DNA from 2 places in the Erwinia sp. INIA01 genome. Region 1 is predicted to be linked to the other one. Evidence: riboswitches for the same ligand, from Rfam matches in the RefSeq annotation. Region 1 holds a riboswitch; the other holds the start of a gene.
The links. Region 1 has a riboswitch for thiamine pyrophosphate ahead of tenA (thiaminase II). Riboswitches for the same ligand answer to the same signal wherever they lie in the genome.
Positions count from the first base shown of each region.

Region 2: another riboswitch for thiamine pyrophosphate. It lies ahead of thiM (hydroxyethylthiazole kinase); the one in region 1 lies ahead of tenA (thiaminase II).

Region 1 is NZ_JAPDNC010000005.1:136,210-144,129, reverse strand. Features, by position in the region: gene OMR58_RS10775 (FAD-dependent oxidoreductase) at 1-932, opposite strand, end outside; gene OMR58_RS10770 (ABC transporter substrate-binding protein) at 1,021-1,953, opposite strand; gene OMR58_RS10765 (ABC transporter permease) at 1,988-2,749, opposite strand; gene OMR58_RS10760 (ABC transporter ATP-binding protein) at 2,746-3,477, opposite strand; gene tenA (thiaminase II) at 3,483-4,184, opposite strand; TPP riboswitch at 4,249-4,353, opposite strand; gene OMR58_RS10750 (hypothetical protein) at 4,728-4,868, opposite strand; gene OMR58_RS10745 (hemin-degrading factor) at 6,016-7,050, shown strand; gene OMR58_RS10740 (extensin-like domain-containing protein) at 7,204-7,902, opposite strand.
Region 2 is NZ_JAPDNC010000003.1:217,906-225,825, reverse strand. Features, by position in the region: gene fbaB (class I fructose-bisphosphate aldolase) at 1-604, opposite strand, end outside; gene thiD (bifunctional hydroxymethylpyrimidine kinase/phosphomethylpyrimidine kinase) at 782-1,582, opposite strand; gene thiM (hydroxyethylthiazole kinase) at 1,579-2,370, opposite strand; TPP riboswitch at 2,407-2,512, opposite strand; gene wcaJ (undecaprenyl-phosphate glucose phosphotransferase) at 2,641-4,038, opposite strand; gene OMR58_RS06620 (glycosyltransferase family 4 protein) at 4,160-5,314, opposite strand; gene cpsG (phosphomannomutase CpsG) at 5,432-6,808, opposite strand; gene OMR58_RS06610 (mannose-1-phosphate guanylyltransferase/mannose-6-phosphate isomerase) at 6,825-7,920, opposite strand, start outside.

The DNA of each region.
Region 1 (7,920 bases):
ATCGCCAGGTTCACCCCCACGCCGCCAATCGGTGACATGGCGTGCGCGGCGTCGCCGATGCACAGCAAACCCTCTTTCGCCCAGCTGTCGAGCCGATCAATACGGATCTCCAGCAGCCGCAGCTTGCTCCAGCGATCCAGCTCCGCCAGCCTGTCGGCGGGGAAGGGGGAAACCGTGGCGACCTGCTGCTTAAAGGCATCAATACCGGAGGCCTCCAGCTCGCCAAACTGGCCCTTGGTAATGGAATAGCCGCACTGCCAGAAACTGCCGCGATCGATCATAATAAAGTTCTGCTTCGGCCCCTTATGGCCCATCCCCCACTGCGGGTCCTCTTCGCGCTTATCCAGGCGGAACCAGACTACGTCTCGCGGCGCGCCGAACGATTTTCCGCTCAGCTGCGCTTTTTCCCGCACCTTTGAGTGGCGGCCGTCGCAGCCGACCACCAGCCGGGCACGAATCTCACGCGTCTGGCCGTCGGCAATCGCGCGCACGCCGCATACCCGGCCATCGGCAGTGATCAGATCGTCGAAGGCACAGGATTGCAAAAGGGTAAAACCGGGAAGGGCGCTGGCGCGCTCGGCGAGAAAATTCAGGAAGTCCCACTGCGGCATAAAGGCGATAAATTTGCACTTCACCGGCAGGCGGGTGAAGTTTGCCAGCGTCACCTCTTCGCCACCGACCTCGGCCTGTAGCTTTTCGGCGCGCTGGTGGGGCAGCTTCAGCAGATCCTCAAGCAGCCCGAGGTGATGCATGATCTGCAGCGTTGAGGGGTGAATGGTGTCGCCGCGAAAATCGCGTAAAAAGTCGGCGTGCTTTTCCAGAACCACAACCTGCACGCCTGCCCGTGCCAGCAAATAGCCGAGCATCAAACCGGCAGGACCACCGCCGACGATGCAACAGTCGGCGGTGAGCGTTTCCGCTGTCCGATCCATACAATCCACCTCTGCAATGCGATAAGTGAATTATATGATAATGCTTATCATTATCTATATCGAGTCATGATTCGCCTGCGGGTGAGGATTATTTAATTTCCACCGCGTAGTCTGCCACCGGGGTGATTTTTTTAATCAGCTTATTATCAAACAGGAACTGCTCGTAGGCCTGGTAGCGGGCGGTGTCCAGATGCGCCGGATCGCGGGCGAACAGCGGCAGTGATTTCTGCCACGCCTGGCGGTTCAGATCGGTGTTCAGCTCCGGGTGGCTGCTGGCAAAGGCCTTCCAGGTTTCCTGCGGGTGTGCCTGAAGATAGTCGTTACCCTTCTTCAGCGCGGCGAGGAATTTGGCAATTTTCGGCTTGTTGACGTCATCGCGGTTAGCGACAATCACCAGCTCGTCATAGGCCGGAACGCCGTAATCTTCCACGTTGAACACCTTAGGATCTTTGCCCTGGATTTGCACTTCCAGCGCCTCGATATTGCGATAGCCGCCGATCACCGCATCCACCTGGCCCGCCAGCAGCGCACCGGTCAGCTGGAAGTTGACGTTAACCGGGGTGATATCGGCAGAGGAAATTCCCTCGTGCTTGAGCATGGTGCCCAGCGTGGCTTCTTCAATGCCGGTCACCGAGAAGCCGACCTTTTTGCCTTTCAGATCGGCAGGCGATTTAATGTTTTTATCCAGCGTCATCACCGTGTTTAGCGGCGTATTCACCAGCGTGCCGACGCGTACCAGCGGTAATCCCTGGTCGGCGAAGAAGTGCAGCTGCGGCTGATAGGTGATTGCCAGATCGGCTTTCTTTGCGGCCACCAGGCGCGGCGGCAGGGAAGGATCGGACGGCGGCACGATCTTCACGTCCAGCCCTTCGGCTTCAAACGCGCCAATCTGCTCGGCAACGATAATCGGCGCGTGGTCCGGGTTAACGTACCAGTCCAGCATCAGCGTGACGTTTTCCGCCGCGGCGGCGTGGCCCGCAATGGCCGTTCCCAGCAGCAGGGCGCAGAGGTTCTTTTTCATTGCTGTTATTCCTTGTTATGTCGTTTGCAGGTGATTATTCCGCCGTCCAGTTAATCAGGCGGCGCAGCAGGCTATCGACGGCAACCCAGAGCAGCACCGTCATCAGAATCAAAATAAACAGCGCGGCGAACAGCTGGTCGGTCTGCATCCGCGCATTAGCGTTGAGCATCAGATAACCCAGACCTTCGGCCGAGCCGACCCATTCGCCGATAATCGCCCCGATGGGGGCCACGGCGGCCGCCATGCGCAGCCCGGTGCCGAAGGCGGGCAGCGCCGCCATCAGCCGCACGTGGCGCAGCAGCGCCCAGGGGGAAGCTCCCATCGTGCGGGCCAGATCGAGGTAGTCGTTATTCACCCGGCGCAGACCATCAAAGAATGCCGAAGTGACGGGGAAGAAGATCACCAGCACCGCCATCGCCACCTTGGCGCTCATGCCAAAGCCGAACCACAGCACCAGCAGCGGGGCGAGGGCAAACACCGGGATCGCCTGACTGGTCAGCACCAGCGGCATCAGCCAGCGCTGTAAGCGTGGGGAAAACACCATGCTCAGCGCCAGCAGTGCGCCGAGCAGAACCCCGAGCAGCAGGCCGCTGACCACCTCCGATGCTGTTACCAGCGAGTGGTAGGCCAGGAATCCGCGACCCTCCCACAGCGCCTGCGCAACGGCGGCGGGCGTCGGCAGCAGAAACGCCGGAATATTGCTCAGCGTAGCCAGCCACCACAGCAGTACCAGACCGATAAACACCGTCAGCCCGCGGCCCCATTTAGCCAGACGACTGTCCTGTTGATGGCTCATTCTGCGGCCCTCACCAGCTGTTGCAGCAGCTCGGCCTGACTCTTCAGCAGGTCGGCATCATCCGGCGCGCGCGGCGGCAGGCCACCGATATGATGGCTGTCATCAATACCTGCCGGATGCGGAGACAGCACCAGCAGCCGGTGGCTGAGGCGGCAGGCCTCCATCGGATCATGGGTGATCAACAGCACGGTATGGTCGGCCAGCAGCTCGGCCGCCAGGGTCTGGATGGTGGCGCGGGTGATGGCATCCAGCGCCGAGAAAGGCTCATCCATCAACACGATCGGCTGGCGCTCGTACAGCGTACGGGCGATCGCCGCGCGCTGCCGCATCCCCCCGGAGAGCGCGGCAGGGCGGTCGTCGCCGTGGCCGCTCAGTCCGACCTGTTCCAGCAGATGCTCCGCCCAGGTGAGGTCGGCTTTTTCCCCGCGCAGGCGAGGGCCGAGAGTGATGTTTTCCCGCACCGTCAGCCACGGATAGAGCAGATCCCGCTGGCCCATATAGGCAATGCGCCCCGGAACCGGCAGGCCGTCGCTGGCGGTGACCGAACCTGACGTGGCCTTAGCCAGCCCGGCGATAATCTTCAGCAGGCTGGTTTTCCCCGCGCCGCTGGCGCCAAGCATGGCGACGAAGGTACCGCCCTCAATGCGGAAGTTCAGCCGCTCAAAGATAACCCGGTCGCCGAAGCGCAGGGTCAGATCGCGGATGTCTATGCCGGGGCGGGAAATCACGCCGTTCACCACGCGTTAACCGGGTTGTCGACCGCGTTCAGCCCCATCTGCCAGAAGGCGCCTTCCAGCCGGGTGGCGGTCGTGAAGATTTCACTCAGCCGATCGAAACGGGCGTCGGCACCGCGCTGCTGGCCCACGCGGTCGAGCAGCTCAATCGCCGCTTTCACGCCGTCCAGATAGCCCTGGTCGCTGTAGTTCTGCATCCACGAAGCGTAAGGATTACCCTCCATCACCGTGGCCGGGTCGGCCAGCAGGCGCAGGCCAACTTCCGCATAGCCCGCCACGCAGGGCAGCAGGGCGGCCAGCAGTTCCAGCGCATCGCCCGAGTGGCCGATATCCAGTACGTAGCGGGTGTAGTTGATGGTTTCAGTGGCTTCCTGCTCGTGTTCCATCTGCGTTTCGTTCAGGCCCCATCCGGCGCAGTAGCCGACGTGCAGCGGCAGTTCGGCGACGATGTTGTTCAGCGATCCGGCGGCGGCGCGGATGTCCGGCAGGGTGTGGAATTTGGTGACCAGCAGGGCGTAGGCGCGGGCGAAGTGGACGAGGAACAGATAGTCCTGGGTCAGGTAGCGGCGGAAGGCAATTTCCGGCAGCGTACCGGCACCCAGCTGTTGCAGGAACGGGTGGGCGACGTAGTGTTCCCAGTGCGGTCCGGCATTTTGACGGAGGCGACCAAACAGACCGAATTCGAACATTGAAGCAGGCATAAGATCTCCAAAATCGTGGTGGAGATCCGGGGTGCGGCGGCGGTGTGAAGAGGCAAATACCGATCTGTGTTTGCCAACCCGTCCCTTCGCTGGCATGACCCAGATCAGGTTCAAAGGGTTCGGCATTGCTGCCATCTCAGCCCGTTACAGGACACCCCTCGGAGGCGGTTGTTATACGATATTTATTTTTTGATTACAATCGATTGATTGGGGCCCGTGTTCCAGCAGGCTGGTTGTTCCCCCGGTCGGTCGGTCCTCGCGCCGCTGCGCGGTGCCCTCACTGCGGTCGTCAGCCTGTCGGACCGTCAGAGACGGGCCGTCCATGGCCCGGCTCTGACTTTCCCCCGCGTCCATGCGGGTGAATCCTGGCTTCCTCGCTTCGTTCAGCGCTGCGGATTGCCCGCTCGGGGGAACAGCCAGTCTGCTTTTGACTCAGGAGTTGTTTGTAAAGGAAACATGGCTTCGTGCTTTGTATGATAAATGTCCACTGATGGGGACTTATGGAAGCTCAGCGTTCCATTTGACCGGATGCTTTACGGAATCTCAGTGTTCCAGCAGGCTGGTTGTTCCCCCGGTCGGGCGGTCCTCGCGCCGCTGCGCGGTGCCTTCACTGCGTTCGTCAGCCTGTCGGACCGCCAGAGACGGGCCGTCCATGGCCCGGCTCTGACTTTCCCCCGCGTCCATGCGGGTGAATCCTGGCTTCCTCGCTCCGTTCAGCGCTGCGGATTGCCCGATCAGGGGAGCAACCAGTCTGCTTTTGGCTTGAGTGTTGTCTGAAAGACAGACCTGGCTTCCTCGCTTCGTTCAGCGCTGCGGATTGCCCGCTCGGGGGAGCAACCAGTCTGCTTTTGGCTTGGGTGTTGTCTGAAAGACAGATCTGATTTCTTCGCTCCTTTCAGTGCTGCGTATTACCTGACCGGGGGAGCAGCCAGTGTGCTTTTGACTTAAGTGCTGCCTGTGGGAAGTCCGTGTTGTCGTTTTTTAAACCTGGCAGCGGATGTTTCAAACGCTGGAGCTGGTGGTTTGCATTTGTGGGTGTTTTTATCGGAGTTATATTCAAATTGAATGTTTTTTTCCCGAATTTCGTGCAATTTTGGGTGGTTAGTGATTTCTGGACGATTTACAGAAACTCAATGCTTGCTCTAACTGGCGGCTTTTAACAGCCCGCACAATGCAAGAAAGAGGGGGGGCCTTGGTGGCTGGCGGGTAATCCGCAGCGCCGAGGAGCAGGCATTACGCCAGGAGAAGGCAGCAGGGACGCTGCCATCAGGCCGGGTTTGAACAGGGATGTTCAATCCTGGCCGGTCCGTCGGCGAAATGCCGAAAACGAGGGAACCGCCACGCGGCGCGAGGACCGGCCGCCTGCCACCGAGGCCACCCCTTTTTCACCATTCTCATCGCGATAAAGCGATAAAAAAAGCCAAACTACCCACTACAGATTCGTTCATGGCTCGGCTCTGAATTTCATCACATTGTGCGGCAAACTCCTTGCTCCCAGGCTATTTAAAGCGCTGCGAATTGACCGATCGAGGGAGCAGCCAGTCTGTTTTAGGTTTGGTGAGGGGTAGGGGAAAACATCGCCTCCTTGCTTTGTACTGCACTCGTACTCGGCGGCATGGCGTGCCTTAACAAAATTTAATGCTGCGGCGGTTTATCGCCGGGGGAAATCCGGCATCGAGCCTTACCTGTTGCGGGTTGAGGTAGATACTCGCCCGTTCACGCCCCTGGGTGGATTATTAAGTTCTTTTCAGGTTTCCTGTTTTTACTTGTGGCCCTGAGCGGGCGGCGATCATACTGCGCGCAAATGCCCGATTCTGTAAGGAACCTCACCATGTCGCAGTCGCTTTATTCACGCTATGTTGCCGCCCGTGCGGACCACCCTCAGCTTTATGCCCGCGATCTTGCCGCGCTGCTGGAAACCAGCGAAGCACAGCTCGCCGCCGCGCGCGTGGGCCACGATGCCCGCCGTCTGGCCGATGAACCCAAAGCCCTGCTCGGCGCGCTGGCGTCGGTCGGTGAACTGAAGGCGATTACGCGTAACGACTGGGCGGTTCACGAGCAGGTGGGCCATTACGTTAATCAGCAACTGGACGGCCACGCGGGCCTGATCCTCAATCCGGGCGGCATCGATTTACGCCTGTTCCTCAAGCAGTGGCACAGCGCCTTTGTGCTGGAAGAATCTTCCGCACGCGGCGTGCGCCATAGCCTGCAATTCTTCGATGCGCAGGGTGACGCCATCCACAAAGTTTACACCACCGGAAACAGCGATATGGCCGCCTGGCAGCAGCTGATTGCACAGTTTGCCCGCGAGGAGAACCCGGAGCTGGAAGTGGTTGCCGCCCAGAAGCAGGCGTTCGCCACGGAAGTGGACAGCGCGCGGCTGGAAGAAGAGTGGCGCGGCATGACCGACGTGCATCAGTTTTACATGATCCTGCACCGCCATCGTCTCTCTCGCCAGCAGGCGTTTAACAGCGTCAGCGACGATCTGGCCCGCCGGGTCGACAATCAGGCCGTTGAAGCACTGCTTAACCGCGTACAGCAGGACGGCAATCCGATCATGGTGTTTGTGGCGAACCGTGGCGCGGTGCAGATCTTTACCGGTCCGCTGGCGCGCGTTGAGCCGATGCGCGGCTGGCTGAATATTTTCAATCCAGAGTTTACGCTGCACCTGCGCGACAGCGAGATTGCGGAGAGCTGGATCACCCGCAAACCGACGGTTGACGGCGTGGTGACCAGTCTGGAGTTGTACGCTGCCGACGGTACGCAGATTGCGCAGCTGTACGGCGAGCGTAAAGAAGGCCAGCCGGAGCAGTCGCTGTGGCGCGAGCAGTTAGCCGAGTTGGAAGAGTCAGAGGTAACAGTCTGATTTGAGTGTGTGTGAAATAAGGTCTTTTTGAGACCATTTAGCCGCTATCGATGGACGATGGCGGCTTTTTTTTGCCCTGTTTTTGTCGCGCCAGGAATGGCGGGGAGGGGGCTCTCGGTTCCGTCATTTCGCTTACGGATCCGCCCGTACGCGTCAGCGACAAAATCCGATACCGTGCATGCCAAGATGAAAATGTGAAGCGTGAGCCGCGTTATAGTCAGGCCCCAGCGCATTACCAAAGCTGGCACATCCATTGCGCCAGAGTATATGCAGTGCGGCTGACTCGCTGGCAGGCTCTTGCCAGTTTTTCGCTACCCGCAACCAGCGCCCGTTAGCCAGTTGAAAAGCGGTGATATCCCAGGCCTCTGCGGTGGCATGTTCGCTGCGCCGCCCCTGCTCACGATGATAAATATTGCGACAGGCAAAGCTGCCAACATGTTCAATACGCCGCAGCGGGCTTGCTAGCTCCGACTGCTGCAATAATTGGTGACTGCGTGTGACATACATTGTGCTGGCGACGGCCATGGGGCAACTCGCCAGAAAACTGCTGCTCAGTGACACCGGGCCAAATTTGCTGATGCGAATGGGCTGCGCGATAGTGCATTCTCCTTTGGGCTGTGGCTCTTCACGAAAACTGACCAGTCCCTGCGCACTGGCGCGCTGCAATACCGCCAGACAGGCTTGCGGATCGCCTTTCAACTTCTGCAATTTATAACGGGTTATCCAGCCCGGCGGGTCGGTCACATCCAGTGGAATAAAGGGGTTCCACTGTGCAGGAAGATGAGATTTTAACCAGGGAAGGCTCCACCAGGCTGCCAGCGCCAGAAGCGTTATCACGATAAGTACGCGCAAAATAGGTTACCCGTCATG
Region 2 (7,920 bases), on a different contig from region 1:
GATAGGCCCACAGCACCGTGACCAGCCCCAGTTCATGCGCGCGCTCAAACGCTACCGAGATCTCTTCGATCTGACGGCGCGACTGCTCGGAACCGAAATAGATGGTTGCCCCCACGGCAACGGCCCCCAGGTTAAAAGCCTGCTCAACGCTGGCATACAGGGTTTGATCGTACTGGGTAGGATAACTGAGGGTTTCGTTATGGTTCAGCTTGACCATAAACGGAATGCGGTGCGCATAGCGGCGGGAAACGGAAGCCAGCACGCCATAGGTGGAGGCGACGCAGTTACAGCCCGCTTCAATCGCCAGCTCGACGATATTCTTCGGGTCGAAGTACAGCGGGTTTGCGGCAAAAGAGGCGCCGGCGGAGTGCTCAACGCCCTGGTCAACCGGCAGGATAGAGAGGTAACCTGTCCCGGCTAAACGACCGGTGTTATACAGGGTTTGCATATTGCGTAAGACCGCCGGGGGACGGTTATTATCAACCATCACCCGGTCTACGTAATCCGATCCCGGAAGATAGAGGCTGTCTGCTGGAATAGTCATGCAGCGATGTTGCAAAAGAGAATCTGCTTCTTTGCCCAATAACTGTACGATGTCCGTCATGATAACTCCTGTCAAAGGTAGGGAGGGCCACGACCAGCCAACGGTCAAATGGCCCGCTGTTCAGAAATACGACTGATTTCTGACCTCAACAGGGTGAACCTAAACCTTTAACCAGGCAAATTGCTGACTGGATTTTTCAGACTAATGCGCACAAAAGCGCGTTTGCCCCTGCATTCATTACCACCATTGGTGGAAGTGATGAACCGGACCAATCCCCTGCCCGACTTCAAGCGAATCCGCCTGCTCCAGCGCACCCTGCAGCCAGGTCTTCGCCGCCTGCACGGTTGCCACCCAATTATCGTGGCGCGGGCGCAGCGCGGCCAGCGCCGCAGAGAGCGTGCATCCGGTGCCGTGGGTGTGGCGGGTATTCACGCGCGGCGCGGTGAAGCGCTGTTCCAGCTCGCGGGTGAACAGCCAGTCCGGGCTTTCCGACTCGCTGAGGTGGCCGCCCTTCATCAGCACCGCCTGGCAGCCCATCGCCAGCAGTTCCCTGCCCTGCTCGCGCATCTCCTGCTCGTTGCTCGCCATCGGGCAGTCCAACAGAGCAGCGGCCTCCGGCAGATTTGGCGTGATAATCGACACCTGCGGCAGCAGGCGTTCGCGCAGTGTGGCAACCGCCCGTTGAGAAAGCAGCGGATCGCCGCTTTTTGCCAGCATCACCGTATCCAGCACAACCCAGGGTGTGGTGGCTGCCTGCAAACGCTCGGCCACCACTTCCACAATGTCGGATTCCGCCAGCATACCGATTTTGATCGCATCGATACGTACATCCGACAGCACTGAATCCAGCTGCGCGCCAACAAAATCTGGCTCAATACGATAAACCGACTGCACGCCCCGGGTATTCTGCGCAACCAGCGCGGTGATCACGCTGGTGCCGTAAGCGCCCAGCGCCGAGAACGCTTTCAGATCCGCCTGGATACCCGCTCCGCCGCTGGGATCGGTACCGGCAATGGTCAGTGCATTAATCCGCTTCATGCCAGTTCCTCCGGGGTCAACAGATAGAGCGCATCAAGGAAGGCAGGGATAAAGCTCCCCGGTCCTGTTGCGATCGCGGCGGCACGCTCGCCGGCCAGTGATACCACGCGGCAGGCGCTGGCAACGTGGATCAGGCGATCGCCGGGCAGCGAGGCAAAACCCGCCACCACCGCCGACAGCGCACAGCCTGTACCAACCACGCGCGTCATCAACGGTGAACCGCCGCTGACACTGAGAGTCCGCTGACCGTCAGTAACAAAGTCCACTTCTCCGGTGACCGCCACAACCGCCCCGCTCTGCAAAGCGAGCTTCTGTGCGGCCTGGATCGCGGCATCGGACTGATGCCGGGAATCGACGCCGCGCCCTGAAACGGCTTCCTGCGCCAGCGCCTTGATCTCTGAGGCATTACCGCGGATGGCGGCAGGTTGATGATTCAGCAGCTGATGGCAGAATTCGGTACGGAAGGCTAACGCCCCGACCGCCACCGGGTCCAGTGACCAGCTGCGCCCTGCACGGTTTGCTGACTCCACCGCCGCCAGCATCGCCGCGCTGCGCGAGCGGGTCAGCGTGCCGACATTGACCAGCAGCGCGCTGGCTACCGCACTAAACTGCGCAGCCTCTTCGGCATCGATCACCATCGCCGGGGATGCCCCAAGCGCCAGCAGAACGTTGGCCGTAAAGGTCTGTACCACATCATTGGTCATGCAGTGAATAAGGGGGGATTGCTGGCGGAACAGCGCCAGAGAGTGCGCCACATCGTGGTGGCTGAGGGGAATGGGTTGGCTCATCTATACTCCCAACCGGCGATCAAGAAGGCGATGCCGGTTGGAGGCATCTGACTTCCCTCCGCTGGCATTATCCAGTTCAGGTTATGCGGGTTTTTCTCAGCCTTGTCCTGGGAAAACAGGAGGGGCACCCCGAGTCATGTGTTTCGACGGAAAGAATATGTAAAGGGATGGGCTAAATCAAGCATAAGAATTCTAAAGTAAAAAACCCGCCGAGGCGGGTTTTTATTCATCTTAAAGCCTGTCCGACATAGTCTTATCATAAGGTCCAGATTAATAAGCAGCTTTATTAACGAAACCTTTAAAGAAAGTCAGGAAAATAATTTTCAAATCCAACCAAATGCTCCAACCACGAATATAAATCAGGTCGAAATCAACACGCTTTTGCATTTTGTCCAGCGTGTCCGTTTCACCACGGAAGCCATTAATCTGCGCAAGCCCTGTTATCCCCGGCTTAACTTTGTGGCGCAGCATATAACCTTCAATAAGTGAGCGATACTGTTCGTTGTGCGCAACGGCATGAGGGCGTGGACCCACTACTGACATCTGACCAAAAAGCACGTTAAAGAACTGCGGCAGTTCATCCAGTGAGGTATTGCGTAAAAACTTACCGACTTTGGTCACGCGAGGATCGTTTTGCTTAGCCTGGGTAACTTTAGCGCCGTTTTCCATGACTGACATGGTTCTGAACTTCCATACCATTATTGGTTTACCGTCCATGCCATAACGAATCTGGCGGAAGATAACCGGACCAGGAGAACTCATCTTCACAGCACAGGCAATAACAATCAACGGCAGTGAGATAAACAGCAGAATAATCGATGACACAATAATGTCTTCAAGACGCTTGAATACCATATTGATACCGTTAAGAGGCGTATCAAATAATGGGACTACCGGCACACCATTAATCTCTTCAGTACGAGACTGAAGAATATTGAAAGTGAAAACGTCCGGTATTAGTAAAACAGAACAGGTAGTGTCCGTTAAGCGTTTGACAATATCTTTAATTTTGGATTCATCTTTCATGCTCATCGCAATGTAGATACGATCCAATTTGCCTTCGCGGGCATCCTCGATTAGTTTGTCAAAGTCACCCGCGTATTTAATACCATTGGTGTTTTCAATTGGCTGCTCATCATAGACGCCGGCAACAACAAAACCCATCCACGGCTCTTCAAGAAAACTGCTGATCAAGTTGATACCGGCTGGCATAGTCCCCACAAGCGCCACGTTACGTGTGTTGTATCCCATCTTTCTTAGCATCCCGGAACCAATACGAATGGCCATACGGCATACAAGGAAACCGGCAACGACAACCAAATACCATTGAATGAATATTTTGAAGCTCAGATCAAAGTCACTTAACAGGGAGCTTAACCCCAAAGTCAGTAACAGACTTAACGTCCAGTTCTTGGAGATCAGGATCAGCTCTGCGGAAGATTTCACTCCTCTCCAGGAACGGTAAAAATCGGTCATTCCACCGATCATTTGGAAGACAACCAAAACTACGAGTGCAATCAATACATGTTTATAGTCGAACTGCCGATCGTTGAAATAGGCAACAACATATAAACCCAAGAATATAATAGAGATATCTGAAAAACGCTGCACCATTGATATCAATGAGGCATTGGCATTTGAGCGTGTTCGATGATGTAGAATTGTCATTCTAGTGTCACTCTTGTTAGCTGTAGGTCAACAACCTGAAGTGATTAGGTATATTTATAGCATCAGATGATTGCGTTCTTAAATCAGGCTGAGTTCGTGAAAAAGCCCAACCATGATTAAATCAGTAACGAATTTTTTTAGTTTCGTTAAATAAAGACCATTTTCCCTCGACGTAATCAGCAATTTCCTTCTTAAATCTTTCGCTTGAGAAACGCACAGCATTTTCACGGCAGTTTTGTGGCGTGATTGCATCGTCAATCGCATCGAATTTTTTAACAGCTTCAATTACGGATTCAATCGTTTGATGATCGAAGAATATTCCCGTTGGTTTTTCAACCCCGTAAGGACGAATTGTTTCCAGGGCACCACCTTTACCAAAGGCAATTACTGGTGTACCACAGGCCTGAGCTTCTACCGGAGTAATACCGAAATCTTCCTCTGCGGCGAAAACAAAAGCCTTAGCTCTTTGCATATGATCAACCATAACTTCGTTTGACTGGTATCCCATAATTTCAACGTTACTTCCGGCTTTAGACTTAATCTTAGCCATTTCAGAGCCATCGCCGATAACAACTAATTTTTTATCCGGCATTTTACTGAAGGCTTCAACAATCAGATCGATACGCTTGTAAGGAACCATTCGTGAAGCTGTAAAATAGAAATCATCTTTCTTTTCATGCAGTGTAAATCTATCCACATCTACCGGTGGATAAATGACATCAGCTTCACGCCCGTATACTTTCTTAATTCGACGCGCGATGAACTGAGAGTTAGCAATAAAATGATCTACACCGTTTGCCGTTCTATAGTCCCACACTCGGACTTTATGCAGCAACCATTTCGCCAGGAATCCTTTAAGACCTTTATTCAAACCAGCTTCTCGCAGATATTGGTGTTGCATATCCCAGGCATAGCGAATCGGGGAATGCACATAGCTGATATGCAGTTGATCGGGCCCGGTCAGAACTCCTTTTGCAACAGCATGACTGCTTGAAAGCACAACATCATGTTTTGAAACATCAAGCTGCTCAACGGCCATCGTCATAAAAGGCAGATATTTTTGATATTTCTTTTTCGCTGATGGGAATTTTTGAATGAATGTAGTGTTAACTTTTTTATTGTGGAAAAGTTTTTTTGCATCATCATTTAAAAACTCAACAACTGAATAAAGCTCAGAGTTTGGATAAACATCCACAAAATCCTTCACTACTCGCTCGGCACCAGCATAAGTCACTAACCAATCAACAACAATGCCAATGTTTTTTTCCGTAGACATATCATACCCTCTGGCTTAAATATTAACCCTGATGAATAGATTTTTTATTTATTCTTACATCAAGATTTTTGAAAAAATGAGTTATACAGGTGGGTATCCCCACCTGTCAGAAATAAACTATTTTCGTAAAATTTCCAAGATCTCATTCGTTCTTGACTGCATAAGAGCTTCATCAGCACGAGACTCAACATTCAAACGTACTACAGGCTCAGTGTTGGAACTGCGGAGATTGAAGCGCCAGTCGGCATACTCAACGCTGATTCCGTCGGTGTAATCCACATTGATGGCATCATGCTGATATTTTTCGAGAACGCGGGCGATTGCATCTTTCGGGGCAGATAACGAACTATTGATTTCGCCGGATGCAGGATAAGCCGCCATACGATCGCCAACGAGTTCGCTGAGGGTTTTGCCTTTAACACACAGCAGTTCGGCAACCAGCAACCATGGGATCATACCGCTGTCGCAGTAAGCGAAATCACGGAAGTAGTGGTGCGCACTCATTTCACCGCCGTACACGGCATCTTCCAGGCGCATACGCTCTTTGATAAACGCGTGGCCGGTTTTGGACATCACAGGTACGCCACCAGCTTTTTCTACAATGTCTACGGTGTTCCAGCTCAGGCGAGGGTCGTGAATGATGCGCGATCCCGGGTTTTTCTCCAGGAATGCCGCAGCCAGCAGGCCAACAATGTAGTAGCCTTCAATAAAGTTACCTTGGTTATCAAACAGGAAGCAGCGGTCGAAGTCACCGTCGAAGGCGATACCCATATCTGCCTGATGAGCAACAACGGCATCCGTTGTGTCCTGGCGGCATTCTGGCAGCAGCGGGTTAGGAATACCGTTAGGGAAGTTACCGTCGGGGGTATGGTGAACCTTAATAAACTCTACATTAACCCCTGCCTGCTTAAAGCGGGCCTCAACAGCATCGACTACGTGCCCCGCAGCACCATTACCGGAGTTCAGAACCAGCTTCAATGGGCGATTAAAGTTGTTTAAGTCAACGTAGCTAAGCAGCTTGTCTACATAGGCATCAAGAATAGAAAGCTGCTTGTAAGAACCGCGCTTGCTTTCATCAACGGCAGCAAAATCGTTAGCTTCAGCGAGTTTTTGAATATCGCGCAGACCGGTATCACCACTGATTGGCTTTGATTCTTCACGCACCAACTTCATGCCGTTATAGTCTAACGGGTTATGGCTGGCAGTGACTTCAATGCCACCATCGACGTTCAGGTATGAGGTTGCGAAGTAGATCTCTTCAGTACCGGTCAGGCCGATATCAATGACGTCAGTACCGGCATCCTGTAGGCCTTTTGCCAAAGCCAGCTTAAGGCCTTCACTCGTCAGGCGAACATCGCCGCCCAGGACCATTTGTTTTGGCTTAAGGTATTCACCGTAGGCACGGCCAATGCGATAGGCGATATCTTCATTAAGCTCTGCACCTAATTTTCCGCGGATATCGTAAGCTTTAAAGCACGTTAATTCACCAGACATATTGTTTTCCCTGAAATTAGCAATGGCCGTAATGGTCTTTTAATCGAATAATGTCATCTTCACCCAGATAGGAACCGGAGGAAATCTCCAGAAGCTCCAACGGGATTTTCCCCGGGTTTTCCAGCATGTGGACAGAACCGATCGGGATAAAGGTGGACTGGTTTTCAGTCAACAGATAGGTTTTGCCTTCAAGAGTCACTTCCGCAGTTCCCGACAGCACAACCCAGTGTTCCGCACGGTGTAAGTGCTTTTGCAGCGAGAACTTGCCGCCAGGTTTAACCGTTACACGGTTAATCTGATAGCGCGGCGCATCAACCACTTTGTCGTGGCGGCCCCAGGGGCGATAAGATTCGCGGTGCACTCTGTATTCACGACGGTCGTTTGACTTCAGGAACTCAACAACCTTCTTAACATCCTGAACCTGCGATTTATCAATGACTAATACGGCATCTTTAGTGTTAACAATCACCAGATTCTCAACACCAATTGCAGCAACCAAGGTGTCGTCGGTGTTGATATAGCAGTTGGTGGTTTTATGAGTGAAGATGTCGCCAGTCAGGGCATTGCCATTATCATCGCGCTCGTTAACTTCCCAAAGGGCTGACCATGAACCAACGTCATTCCAACCTGCATCCAGAGGGATAACAACAGCGTCGGTTGTTTTTTCCATTACGGCGTAGTCAACGGACTCATCCGGGCAGGCAGAGAAGGCTTCAAGATCGACACGAATAAAGTCCTGCACCGAATCAATCTTCACATCAGCCATTGCCAGCTGGCATGCAGCCAGGATGTCTGGTCTGAATTCACCCAGCTCTTCCAGATAACGCTTCGCGCTAAACAGGAACATTCCGCTGTTCCAGTAGTATTCACCGCTGGCAAGATATCCAGTTGCAGTGGGCAGATCAGGTTTCTCTACGAATCGTTTTACGTTAAACGCTGAGTCGCCGAAAGAATCACCACGTTGAATATAACCATAACCTGTCTCTGGGCCAGTTGCCACTATACCAAAGGTGACCAGATTGCCCTGCTCTGCCAGAGGCGTTGCTAACTGAATTGCGTGGTGGAAAGCATCCTTGTTCTCGATCACGTGATCGGCAGCCAAAACCAGTAAA